DNA from 2 places in the Pengzhenrongella sp. genome. Region 2 is predicted to be linked to the other one. Evidence: riboswitches for the same ligand, from Rfam matches in the RefSeq annotation. Region 2 holds a riboswitch; the other holds the start of a gene.
What was found. A riboswitch is a leader RNA that binds a small molecule or an ion and turns the genes downstream of it on or off. The one in region 2 is predicted to bind cyclic di-GMP.

Region 1: another riboswitch for cyclic di-GMP. It lies ahead of VIM26_RS08165 (BldC family transcriptional regulator); the one in region 2 lies ahead of VIM26_RS20810 (hypothetical protein).

What each region holds. Positions count from the first base shown of each region.
Region 1 covers NZ_DATCNW010000139.1:36,883-41,694, forward strand. The annotation lists gene fabF (beta-ketoacyl-ACP synthase II) at 82-1,329, shown strand; gene VIM26_RS08155 (DUF3145 domain-containing protein) at 1,519-2,022, opposite strand; gene def (peptide deformylase) at 2,138-2,623, opposite strand; gene VIM26_RS08165 (BldC family transcriptional regulator) at 2,763-2,996, opposite strand; cyclic di-GMP riboswitch class I at 3,020-3,093, opposite strand; gene VIM26_RS08170 (hypothetical protein) at 3,550-4,107, shown strand; tRNA gene VIM26_RS08175 (tRNA-Ile) at 4,155-4,228, opposite strand; gene VIM26_RS08180 (hypothetical protein) at 4,319-4,812, shown strand, end outside.
Region 2 covers NZ_DATCNW010000365.1:805-9,003, forward strand. The annotation lists partial or broken gene VIM26_RS20795 (DUF4192 domain-containing protein) at 1-28, shown strand, start outside; gene VIM26_RS20800 (universal stress protein) at 260-715, shown strand; gene VIM26_RS20805 (RNA polymerase sigma factor) at 853-2,355, shown strand; cyclic di-GMP riboswitch class I at 2,678-2,751, shown strand; gene VIM26_RS20810 (hypothetical protein) at 2,766-2,966, shown strand; gene VIM26_RS20815 (DUF7455 domain-containing protein) at 3,277-3,486, opposite strand; gene VIM26_RS20820 (DNA topoisomerase IV subunit B) at 3,660-5,789, shown strand; gene VIM26_RS20825 (hypothetical protein) at 5,832-6,014, shown strand; gene VIM26_RS20830 (Uma2 family endonuclease) at 6,074-6,634, shown strand; gene thiC (phosphomethylpyrimidine synthase ThiC) at 6,790-8,199, shown strand, end outside.

The sequences.
Region 1 (4,812 bases), on a different contig from region 2:
CCGCGGTCGGGCGCTCCACTGTCATCCGGTGAGCGCCCGACCGACCCGGATCCTCACCCCCCGCCCTCCAAAGGAGCAGCCATGACCAGCGCATCCGACGACGTCGTCGTCACCGGACTCGGCGCCACCACGCCGCTTGGCGGGGACGTCGACAGCACGTGGAAGTCCGCGCTCGCGGGCCGCTCCGGAGTACACACCCTCGACAACGACTGGGCCGTCAAGTACGAGATCCCGGTCGCCTTCGCCGGCACCCTCGCGGTACCCGCCGCCGACATCCTGACCCGCCAGGAGACCAAGCGGATGGACCCCTCCGCGCAGTTCGCGATGATCGCGGCGCGCGAGGCGTGGGCCGACGCAGGCTCCCCCGAGGTCGACGGCGACCGGCTCGCCACCGTCGTCGGCTCCGGCCTCGGCGGGGCGTGGACCATCCTCACCGCCTGGGACACGATCAGGGAGAAGGGCGCGCGGCGCGCGCTCCCCCTGACCGTCCCGATGCTCATGCCGAACAGCTCCGCGGCCAACATCTCCATCGAGTTCGGCGCCCGCGCCGGTGCGCACGCGCCGGTGTCGGCCTGCGCGTCCGGCGCCGAGGCGATCGCCTACGGCGTCAACATGATTCGGACCGGAAAGGCCGACGTCGTGATCGCCGGCGGGACCGAGGCGGCGATCCACCCGATGCCGATCTCCTCGTTCGCGGCCATGAAGGCGCTCTCGACGCGCAACGACGATCCGGCCGGCGCCTCGCGCCCCTACGACATCACCCGCGACGGCTTCGTGATGGGCGAGGGTGCGGGCATCGTCGTGCTGGAGAGCGCGGCCCACGCCGCTGCCCGCGGCGCCAGGGTGCTCGGCAAGATCGCCGGTCTGGGCACCAGCTCGGACGGCTACCACATCGCCGCTCCCGAGCCCACCGGCGCCGGGCAGGCCGCCGCGATGCGGGAGGCCCTCGACGACGCCGGGGTGAGTCCGCACGACATCGTGCACGTCAACGCCCACGCGACGAGCACCCCGATGGGCGACATGATCGAGGCGCGTGCGATCCGGTCGCTGTTCGGTGCCGAGGCCGACCACGTGGCGCTCTCGGCGACCAAGTCGATGATGGGCCACCTGCTCGGGGCTGCCGGCGCCGTGGAGACGATCCTCACGCTGCTCGCCCTGCGGGACCGCAGCGCTCCCCCGACGATCAACGTGTCCCAGCCGGATCCCGCGCTCGACCTCGACCTGGTGCGCGACGCGCCCCGGCCGCTGCCGTCCGGGCCGATCGCCGCGATCAACAACTCGTTCGGCTTCGGCGGCCACAACGTCGCCCTGGTACTGACCTCCCCCTAGCTCTCCCCCGACGTGTCAGACCGTGCGCGCGCTACAGCCCGCGCACGGTCTGACGGTCGTGTCTCCAGCAGTTGTCAGCCCCAGCGCCCGGTAGGGACCGCGCTGGGGCTGACACGTTTGGGTCGGCGAGAGTTGTCAGCCCCAGCGCGCGTCAGGGACCGCGCTGGGGCTGACAACTCGGTTGTGGGGTCAGCCGACGCGGTGGAGCCAGCGGACGGGGGCGCCGGCGCCCGCGTAGCGGAACGGCTCGAGCTCGTCGTCCCACGCCTGGCCGAGCGCGAGACCGAGCTCGGCACGGAGCCGGGACGCATCCCGGCCGTGCTCGAGGGCCGCGCGGATCCGGTCCTCCGGCACGACGACGTTCCCGTGCACGTCCGTGGCGGCGTGGAAGATGCCGAGCTCGGGCGTATGGCTCCACCGGGCGCCGTCGGCGCCGTGGCTCGCCTCCTCGGTCACCTCGTAGCGCAGGTGCGCCCAGCCGCGCAGGCCGGAGGTGAGCAGCGCTCCGGTGCCCTGCGGGCCCTGCCAGGAGCGCTCCGCCCGGTACATGCCGGGGGCCGCAGGCTGCTCGATCCAGTCGAGGGTTACGCGCACGCCAAGGACGCCGCCGGCGGCCCACTCGATATGCGGGCAGAGCGCGCGCGGCGCCGAGTGCACGAAAAGCACACCGCGGGTGATGACACCACCAGCCATGTCGTCCCTCCTGACGGGTCGAGGTTCATCTTCCCCAACGACCTCATCCCTGACGGGAGGTGGCACGCCGCGAGCGACGTGCTGCGTTCATCATGCCGTACCGGGCGCGAGGCGGCTACAGCTGCTCGCGCATCGCCCGCATCGCCTTTTTGCGGACGGCGCGCTCGAGGCGGTCGAGGTAGAGCATCCCGTCGAGGTGGTCCACCTCGTGCTGCAGGCAGCGGGCCATCAGCTCGGTCCCCTCGACGGAGACCTCCTTGCCGTCGAGGTCCGTGCCGACGACGCGCGCGTACCAGGCGCGCTTGGTCGGGTACCAGAGGCCGGGCACCGACAGGCAGCCCTCGTCGCCGTCCTGGTAGTCCTCGGAGATCTCGACGACGGTCGGGTTGAGCACGTACCCGACCTCGTCCTCGATGTTCCAGGAGAAGGCCCGCAGGCTGACGCCGATCTGGTTCGCCGCGAGGCCGGCCCGTCCCTCGTGGTCGACCGTCTCGAGGAGGTCCTCCACGAGTGATCGAACGCGGGCGTCGATCGTCGTGATCGGCTCACACGGGGTTCGCAGGACCGGATCGCCGACCGTGCGGATCTCTCTCATCGCCATGGCTCGATCCTCCCATGACCAGCATGGCCGCCGTGGCAGGGCGACAGCGATGGGCGGCACCCACGGCCGGGACGCACAAAGGGCGTGGGCGCGGTTCGACCCGCGTCCACGCCCCTACGTACGTCGCCTAGCTAGAGATCTACAGCGACGGGTCTGCCTGCTGAGGTACGCCCCTGAGCAGGGAACGAACCTCGACCTCGTGGAACCGGCGGTGACCACCGAGGGTCCGGATCGCCGAGATCTTGCCGGCCTTCGCCCATCGGGTGACCGTCTTCGGGTCGACGTGGAACATCGCAGCGACCTCAGCCGGCGTCAGGAGCGCGTCGGGTGCGGTCGCCTTGGAATCACTCGGACTGCCGGAGGTGAGTGGCATTGTCATGAACTTTCTCCCTGTCGTTCGGTAGCTCGGCTGGCCCGAAGGCCCCGTGGCTTTGCGTCCCCACCTCTCGGTGGGTTTGCCCCTTTTCGCTGACTGGGACATCATGCCCCGAACAGGACATATCTGCAATGGGCCGTACGTGGCTCTTCAACGTTTCACCCGAGGTCCGGGGCAGTTTCTCCCGTCCTGCACCGCCTTGCCCGGGGTGGTGGGAGGAGGTCTCGGTTCGAGCCGGTATGGGTCTGCCGTTCGAGTGCTCGGAGCTCCGTTCACCGCGCGGAGCAGCGCATTCCCGTTTAGAGTCGGTTCAACGTCCTGGCGCGAGCCGGGCGGGTGGGCGCGGGTCCACTGCGCAGGGTTGGGCGCCTCATCTTGTGCGGATGAGGCGCCCGATCTTTTCCCGAACGGGTGACGGCCCGCCCGATTAGCACCCGTTCGGTCGTATCGCGAGGTTCCGGCCGGAGCGTTACCGGGCCTCATGGACTCCTTCGGCAGTCGGCCGGGCGTGATGAGGGGAACCTTGGCGAGGGCTGACTACCATCGGCCGGTGACCAACGACGAGCGCCCCACCACCTTCCGCGAGCCGAGACCGGCCGCCGCCGTCGAACACGCCGGGATCGAGCCCGCGTCCGCGTTCGAGGTGCACTCTCCTGAGCAGGCGCACACGTTGCCGGGTGGCGGCGGGGACTCCAAGGAGCAGCGGAACGCCGAGCGGTACATCCTGGACGCCCTCGGCGAGCGGCTCGGCGTGGTTCTCGAGCCTCGGAGCCTGTACCACTCCTCGGGCGCGAAGGTGGAGGTCGACGGAGCCGACGCCGACCTGACCGTGCTCGTCGAGTGCTGGGCGCACCAGGGTGCAGCGAAGGGCGGTCACAAGCTCAAGCTGATGAACGAGGCGCTCAAGCTGCACTGGATCGCGTCCACGCTCCCGCACCGTCCCCGCGTCATCCTCGGTGTGACCGACGAGGCCGCAGTGGAGCATCTGCGGGGCAACTCCTGGCAGGGACAGGCGCTGCGGGATCTCGGAGTCGAACTCGAGGTGGTCGAGGTTCTCGAGGGCATCCGGGCCGGCGTCGTGCGGGCCCAGGAGCGGCCGTACCGGTAGGTGCGCCAGCGCGGGCCGGCGGGGTGCACCGGCAGGTCCGCAAGGGGTGGGGCAGGTGGGGCTTGAACCCACGACCGACGGATTATGAGTCCGCTGCTCTGACCGGCTGAGCTACTGCCCCCGACGAACGCTCAGGCTACTCGGAGAGCAGCGGTCGCCATGCAGCGCGCCGCCAAGTGATCGAACCGGCGCGGCGCACTATCGTAGAGGCATGCCGCTGTTCGCCCACCCCAACGCCCTTCCGCCCGCCGTGCGGAGCCGCCTCGTGCTCGCGCACGGCGACCGGGTCATCGCCTCGGGCGAGATCACGGGCGGTTGGGCGATCGCCTCCCGGCTCGCGCTCTACGCGGCGGGCAGCGACGGGAAGATCCTGCGCCGACCGTGGTCCGACGTCGACCGGGCAAGCCTGGACGCCGACACCCAGACGATCACGGTCGTGTGGGTCGACGGCGGGACGCTGGACCTGCCGCTGGTGGACCACCGGCACCCGGCGTTCGCCCGGGCGCTGCGCGAACGGGTGCAGTCCTCGGTCGTGCACGGCGAGACGGTGAAGCTCCCGCACGGCCGGCAGGTCCGGGTGGCGCTGCGACGAGGCGAGGACGGGCTACTGTTCTCCCAGGTGATCGGCAATACGCAGGTCGATCTCGCCGACCCGGCGATCGCCGCGCTGGTCGAGGCTGCGGAGGCCCGGGTGCGCGGAGCGGC
Region 2 (8,199 bases):
ACCCGGGTGGGTCCGCCGCTCGGCGTGATCGCGTCCGGCGCGAGCCGATGTCCGCGAGCCGGCACCGCGCCGAGGCGAGCCCGGGTGAAATCCGCACCGTCCGCTACGCGCTACCAAACTCCCGCTACGCCGTACCAAACGGCGTAGCGGACTTCTGTCCCGACGCGCAATGTTCTTCTCGGGTAACGTCGGGTGACCGGTCCTGACCGGCATGCGTGCAATCCGGCATGAGGGCAACCATGAGTGCAACGGAGGACACATGAGCATCGTTGTTGGCTATCTCGCCACACCCGAGGGCCGCACTGCGCTCGAGGCGGCAACGGTCGAGGCGCAGAAGCGCTCGACGCGTCTCGTCGTGGTCACGAGTCACCAGGGGAACGATCGTGAGCTTCGGGGCACACCGGACGAAGAGTTGGCACTCAACGAGGTGTGCCGTGGGCTCGACGAGCGTGGCGTCCCGCATGAGGTCCGTCTCGTGGCGCGCAGCCGGGACGTGGCAGACGACCTGATCGCCGCGGCCGAGGAGAACGACGGCTCGCTGATCGTCATCGGACTGCGTCGCCGCAGCCCGGTCGGCAAGCTGATCCTCGGGGCCAACGCCCAGCGGATCCTGCTGGACGCCCCGTGCCCGGTGCTTGCCGTCAAGCCGGAGCTCGCCGCGCGTGTCGCCCCCGTCGTCGAGCGGGAGCTGGCGGGCACTACGAGCCGGGAATGATCGGCTCGCGCCGCTCGTTGGTCAGTCGAGCCTCCGTGAGAGGCGGTCTTCGGCAGGGCGTGTGACGACCTGGCCGGTACAATACTTATGTACCCCGGACCTCGACTCCGGGCCCAGGCGCTGCCGAAAGGTCGTTCGTGTCGTCCCTCTCCACAAATCCTGCACTTCCGCGCGAGTTCGAGCATGCTGCTCTTGCAGACCTCGTCATGCGCGGCCGCACCCACGGAACGGTGGACGCTGAGTCCTTCCGTACGGCGTGCGAGTCCGCCGACGTCAATGATGCCAAGCGTCTCAAGGCTGTCTATCGCGGGCTGGCCGCCGCCGGCATTGCTGTCGAAAACCCGGTGATGACCACGGCAGTCGTGGCAAAGTCCCGGGTCGCGGCTGCCACCACAACAGCTCGCAAGACCACCAAGGCAACGGTTGACGCGCCGTCGGACTCGGTCGAGTCCGCTGCGGCAGCCAAGCCGGCCACCGCGAAGCGGGCGCCCGCGGCCAAGAAGCCCGCCGCGAAGAAGGCCGCCTCCGTGAAGGCCGCGACCGTGAAGGCCGCGAAGGCCGCCGTCAAGGACACTCCCGACCACGCCGAGGGTGATCCCGAAGCCGTTGAGACGCCCGACGAGGCGCCGGTCGTCGTCGCGAAGGTCGAGGACGAGTCCGAGAGCGCCGGCTTCATGTACTCCGACGCCGACGAGGACGACGCGCCCGCCCAGCAGGTCGTCACCGCGGGCGCCACGGCCGACCCGGTCAAGGACTACCTGAAGCAGATCGGCAAGGTCGCGCTGCTGAACGCCGAGCAGGAGGTCGACCTCGCCAAGCGGATCGAGGCCGGACTCTTCGCGGAGGAACGCCTCGGCGCCGGCCTCAAGATGGAGCCGAAGGTCAAGCGCGAGTTCGAGTGGATCGCGGCCGACGGTCGTCGCGCGAAGAACCACCTGCTCGAAGCGAACCTGCGCCTCGTCGTCTCCCTCGCCAAGCGCTACACCGGGCGCGGCATGCTCTTCCTGGACCTGATCCAGGAGGGCAACCTCGGCCTGATCCGTGCGGTCGAGAAGTTCGACTACACCAAGGGCTACAAGTTCTCGACCTACGCGACGTGGTGGATCCGCCAGGCCATCACCCGCGCGATGGCTGACCAGGCGCGCACCATCCGCATCCCGGTGCACATGGTCGAGGTCATCAACAAGCTGGCCCGCGTGCAGCGTCAGATGCTCCAGGACCTGGGCCGCGAGCCCACCCCGGAGGAGCTCGCCAAGGAGCTCGACATGACCCCCGAGAAGGTCGTCGAGGTCCAGAAGTACGGCCGCGAGCCCATCTCGCTGCACACCCCGCTCGGCGAGGACGGCGACAGCGAGTTCGGCGACCTCATCGAGGACTCCGAAGCGGTCGTCCCGGCCGACGCGGTGAGCTTCACGCTCCTGCAGGAGCAGCTGCACCAGGTGCTCGACACGCTCTCCGAGCGCGAGGCCGGCGTGGTCTCGATGCGGTTCGGCCTGACCGACGGCCAGCCCAAGACGCTCGACGAGATCGGCAAGGTCTACGGGGTCACGCGCGAGCGGATCCGGCAGATCGAGTCCAAGACGATGTCGAAGCTGCGCCACCCGAGCCGGTCCCAGGTGCTGCGCGACTACCTCGACTGAGTTCGACCAGTTCGACCAGCGCAACGAGAAGGGCCCGACCCGATCTGCGGTCGGGCCCTCTCGCGTCCCCGGTCACACCGCAGCTGTCAGCGCCAGCGCGCGCCCGGGACCGCGCCAGAGCTGACGGGTTCGCTGGAGGGTGGTGGTTGAGGGTGCCGCCCTGGCTTCGTAGGCCGTCCGTGGGCGGACTGGTGGCATCCATTCTCATCGGCACGCCGGGGTCGGGAATTACTCCTTCGATGCGCTCAGGTCTAGGCCAAATGGGCCAATTCCGACCCCTCGACGCCCTCCGCGGCACCTCATCGGCTAGCGTTCACAACGTCAGCGAGAAGAGCAAACCTGTCGTGAGGCAGGGACGCAAAGCCACGGGGCCCTCGGGTCAGCCGGGATTCCGAACGACAGGAGCAATCATGGTCGACTTCACTGGTGCCACCCCCGAGAACGGCATGAACGCTCGATCTCCTCATAGCGAGACCCTGCGCGACGACACCCCGGGCGGTCTTCCGGCGCGCCCGCTGGCGGGTTCGTCCCTCGAGGCCCTCGTCCGGCGCCAGTCGTCCGGACCGGGCTCGGACGGTCGCCTGGGCTTCGTGCCCGTGCAGATCCGCTGAGCTCTCGAGCAGCTGGAGCTCTCGAGCAGCTGAGCTCTCGAGTCGTTGAGGTCTCGAGCACCTGAGCTCTCGAACCTGCAAGCAGGTTCGCCTTCCAACCACTTTCGGCGGAAGGCCGATGCGCGCGCATCGGCGTAGGAGCGCGCACCGACGAGCTCTCCGCTCCGCTTCGAGCACCGGCTCCGGCCCGGGCCCTGCAGGCGGGTCGCACCGACGGAGTCCGGGCACAGCGAAGGGCCCCGTCGGCGATCGGAAGGATCGGACGGGGCCCTGCACCGAGGGTCGTGGGATCAGCCCACGGGCGTGGGAATTAGTTGGCGTTGCCGATCCCGGCGCCGTGTTCCTTCAGGAGGCGCTCGCTCTCATCCTGGACATGTGTGGCCAGCGCGGAGAACTTCGGCGCGTGCTCCCGTGCGTGGTGGGCGCAGAAGAGCAGCTCGCCACCGGGCATGAAGACGCGCACATACGCCTGGGCGCCACAGCGGTCGCAGCGGTCGGCTACGGTCAGCGGTTCGGTCATCGTCGCGTTCACAAGCACATGTAACCACCCGAAACGGGATTTGTAGTCACCCAAGTGGGTTGGTTCGCTACCCGCGAAGTCCGGAATAGGGACATCCCCGCCGGATCGGGGTGATTCTGCCCGCGGCCACGCCTCCCCGGCGGCGCGTTCGCGAGCGACTACGATCGGGCACCGTGTCAACCGTATCCACACAGTCCAGCTATACCGCCCGGCATCTCTCCGTGCTCGAGGGCCTGGAGGCCGTGCGCAAGCGTCCGGGCATGTACATCGGCTCGACCGACTCCCGCGGGCTCATGCACTGCATGTGGGAGATCATCGACAACGCCGTCGATGAGGCGCTCGCGGGGCACTGCGACCGGATCGAGATCGTGCTGCACGCCGACAGCTCGGTCGAGGTGTACGACAACGGCCGCGGTATCCCGGTGGACATCGAGCCGAAGACGGGCCTGACCGGTGTCGAGGTCGTCTTCACCAAGCTGCACGCCGGCGGCAAGTTCGGCGGCGGTTCCTACGGCGCCTCCGGTGGCCTGCACGGCGTCGGCGCGAGCGTCGTCAACGCGCTCTCCTCGCGGCTCGACACCGACGTCGAGCGCAACGGCAAGGTCTACCGGATGACGTTCCATCGGGGAGAGCCGGGAGTGTTCACCGACCCGCCGTCGGGCCCCTCGCCGGACTCGCCGTTCGCGCCGTTCGTCTCGGGCTCCGAGCTCACCGTCGTCGGCAAGGCGCCGAAGGCCCGCACGAGCACCCGGGTCCGGTACTGGTCGGACCGGCAGGTGTTCCCGGCGAACGCCGTCTTCTCCTACGACGAGCTCGTGACCCGCGCGCGCCAGACGACGTTCCTCGTCCCCGGGCTGACCGTCACCGTGCGCGACGAGCGCGGCCTGGCCGGCACCCCGGGCGCCGACGGCCCGCACTCGGAGACGTTCCAGCACTCCGGCGGAACCGTCGACTTCGTGGACTTCCTCGCGCCGGACGCCCCGGTCACGAGCACCTGGCACCTGTCCGGCTCGGGGTCGTTCGTGGAGACCGTGCCGGTGCTCGATGAGAAGGGCCACCTGACCCCCAAGGCGGTCACCCGCGAGTGCGAGGTCGACATCGCGCTGCGCTGGGGGACCGGCTACGAGACCGAGATGCGGACCTTCGTCAACATCATCGCGACGCCCAAGGGCGGGTCGCACCTGGCCGGCTTCGAGGCCGGGCTGCTGCGCACGATGCGCAAGGCGGTCGAGGCGAACGCGCGGCGGCTGAAGATCACCGCCCGTGGCGACGCGGAGCGGATCGAGAAGGACGACGTGCTCGCCGGGATGACGGCGGTGCTCACGGTGCGGCTCGCGGAGCCGCAGTTCGAGGGTCAGACCAAGGAGGTCCTGGGCACCGCGCCGGTGCGCAACATCGTCGCCAAGGTCGTCGACACCGAGCTCAATGCGCTGCTCAACTCCGTCAAGCGCGACCAGAAGACGCAGGCCACGCTCCTGCTGGACAAGGTCGTCGCGGAGATGCGGGCCCGGCTGAGCGCCCGCAAGCAGAAGGAGATCTCGCGCCGCAAGAACGCGCTCGAAACTTCCTCGCTGCCGGCGAAGCTCGCCGACTGCCGCAGCGACGACGTCGAACGCAGCGAGCTGTTCATCGTCGAGGGCGACAGCGCGCTCGGTACGGCCAAGCTCGCGCGCAGCTCGGACTTCCAGGCGCTGCTGCCGATCCGCGGGAAGATCCTCAACGTCCAGAAGGCGTCCATCACGGACATGCTGAAGAACGCCGAGTGCGCCGCGATCATCCAGGTGCTCGGCGCCGGCTCGGGTCGCTCCTTCGAGCTCGAGGCCGCGCGGTACGGCAAGATCGTGCTGATGACCGACGCCGACGTCGACGGCGCCCACATCCGGACGCTGCTGCTCACGCTCTTCTTCCGCTACATGCGCCCGCTCGTCGTCGCCGGCCGGGTGTACGCGGCGGTGCCGCCACTGCACCGGGTCGAGGTGATCGGCGCAGGCTCGCGGAAGAACGAGTACGTGTACACCTACTCCGAGGCGGAGCTCGCGACGACGCTGAAGAAGCTCGACAAGGCCGGCAAGCGCTACAAGGAAGACATCCAGCGCTACAAGGGCCTCGGAGAGATGGACGCCGACCAGCTCGCCGAGACGACCATGGACCCGCGACACCGCATGCTCCGCCGCGTCCGGATGGAGGACGCCCACGACGCCGAGCGGGTGTTCGAGCTGCTGATGGGCAGCGACGTCTCGCCCCGCAAGGACTTCATCGTGGCCGGCGCCGCGGAGATGGACCGCAGCCGCATCGACGCGTAAAGGGCTCGGCGGCGAGCGGGTCGCTCGCCTAGCCTGTGCCAGATGGCCACGTCATCCGCCCCGAAGGTCTCGCTCGCTGACCGCGCGCTCGCCCCGCACGACGTACCGCTGCCTCGCCCGGAGCACGGCCTGGTCTGGCGGCCCCTCGTGCTCGACGACGTCCCGGCGCTCGCCGTGCTCGTCGCGCAGTGCGAGGAGTTCGACGCCGCGTCGCCGCGTACCTGAGGTCCGAGCGGTTCGAGCAGGACTGGCAGGGCGAGGGGCAGGGAGGCACGATGTCGGGTATGGCCGTGCAGGAGACTCGTCGCGTCGGGGAGGTCTTCACCGTCGACGACCTCGACGCGATCCCGGAGGATGGCCTGCAGTGGGAGCTGCTGGACGGGATGCTGCTCGTGACCCCCGCTCCGAGGGCGACCCACCAGTCCGTGATCGGTGAGATCTACCTCGTCCTGCGGCACGGGTGCCCGGCGCACCTCAAGGTCTTCCTCTCGCCGCTGGACTGGCGTCCGGACCAGCTCACCAACCTCCAACCGGACCTGTTGGTGGTGCGGCGCGACCGACTCGAGGTCAAGAACGTCACCTACCCCGAGCTCGACCTCGCCGTCGAGGTGCTCTCGCCCTCGACCCGGATGAAGGACCTGCTCCTCAAGCGCGAGCGGTACGAGCGGGCCGGGGTGCGCTCGTACTGGATCGTCGACCCGGGCCCGGAGCACCCGTCGGTCCTCGCGCTGGACCTCGTCGACGGCGCGTACGTCGAGGTCGGGCGCGCGGTCGACGACGAGCGGCTGACGCTCGCGAATCCGTTCGAGGTCACGCTCGTGCCCGCGGACCTCGCGCGCTGGTAGCTCGCGGATCGGGCTAGGGTGTCGCGGTCAGCAACAACCACGGGAGCTCGCACCAGCGAGCTGAGAGGACGGCTCGGGCCGTCGACCGTTGAACCTGTCCGGGTAATTCCGGCGTAGGGAGAAGCACCACGATGCGCACTAACGACGGCACAGTTGTGTCCACTGTCACCACCGGACCCATCCAGGGCAGCACGAAGCGCTATGACGAGGTCCCCGGATTCCCCGGACTGAGCATCCCGATCCGGCGGGTGAACCTCAGCAACGGCGAGCACTTCGACCTGTACGACACCTCCGGCCCGTTCACGGACAGCGCCGCCGTCATCGACGTGCAGGCCGGCCTGCCACCGACCCGCGACGGCTGGGCCCGACCAGAGCCCATCGACGGCGCCGCGACGCAGCTGGTCTGGGCGCGAGCGGGGATCACCACTCCCGAGATGGCGTTCGTGGCCGCGCGGGAGGGGTTGCCCGTCGAGCTCGTGCGCGACGAGGTCGCGCGGGGTCGGGCCGTGATCCCGGCCAACCACCGGCATCCGCAGAGCGAGCCGATGATCATCGGCAAGGCGTTCGCGGTGAAGATCAATGCCAACATCGGTAACTCCGCGGTCACCTCGTCCGTCGCGCAGGAGGTGGAGAAGATGGTGTGGGCCGCCCGCTGGGGCGCCGACACCCTGATGGACCTGTCGACCGGCCGGGACATCCACCTGACCCGCGAGTGGATCCTGCGCAACTCGCCCATCCCGGTGGGCACCGTGCCCATCTACCAGGCGCTGGAGAAGGTCAACGGCGATCCCGGCTCGCTGACCTGGGAGATCTACCGGGACACCGTCATCGAGCAGTGCGAGCAGGGCGTCGACTACATGACCGTGCACGCCGGCGTGCTGCTGCGCTACATCCCGCTGACGGCGAAGCGCGTCACTGGGATCGTGTCCCGGGGCGGCTCGATCATGGCGGCGTGGTGCCTCGCGCACCACCAGGAGAGCTTCCTGTACACCCACTTCGTCGAGCTCTGCGAGATCCTGCGGCGCTACGACGTGACGTTCTCCCTCGGCGACGGATTGCGCCCGGGCTCGATCGCGGACGCCAACGACGAGGCCCAGTTCGCCGAGCTGCGCACGCTCGGCGAGCTGACGAAGATCGCCAAGTCCCACGGCGTGCAGGTCATGATCGAGGGCCCGGGACACGTGCCCATGCACAAGATCGTGGAGAACGTCGCGCTCGAGGAGGAGCTCTGCGAGGAGGCGCCGTTCTACACCCTCGGCCCGCTCGCGACCGACATCGCGCCCGCCTACGACCACATCACCTCGGCGATCGGCGCGGCCATGATCGCCAGCGCCGGCACCGCGATGCTGTGCTACGTCACACCCAAGGAACACCTTGGCCTGCCGAACCGGGACGACGTCAAGACGGGCGTGATCACCTACAAGATCGCGGCCCACGCGGCGGATCTCGCCAAGGCGCACCCGCGCGCCCAGGAACGCGACGACGCGCTCAGCCGGGCCCGGTTCGAGTTCCGCTGGAACGACCAGTTCGCGTTGTCGCTGGACCCCGACACGGCGCGCAGCTTT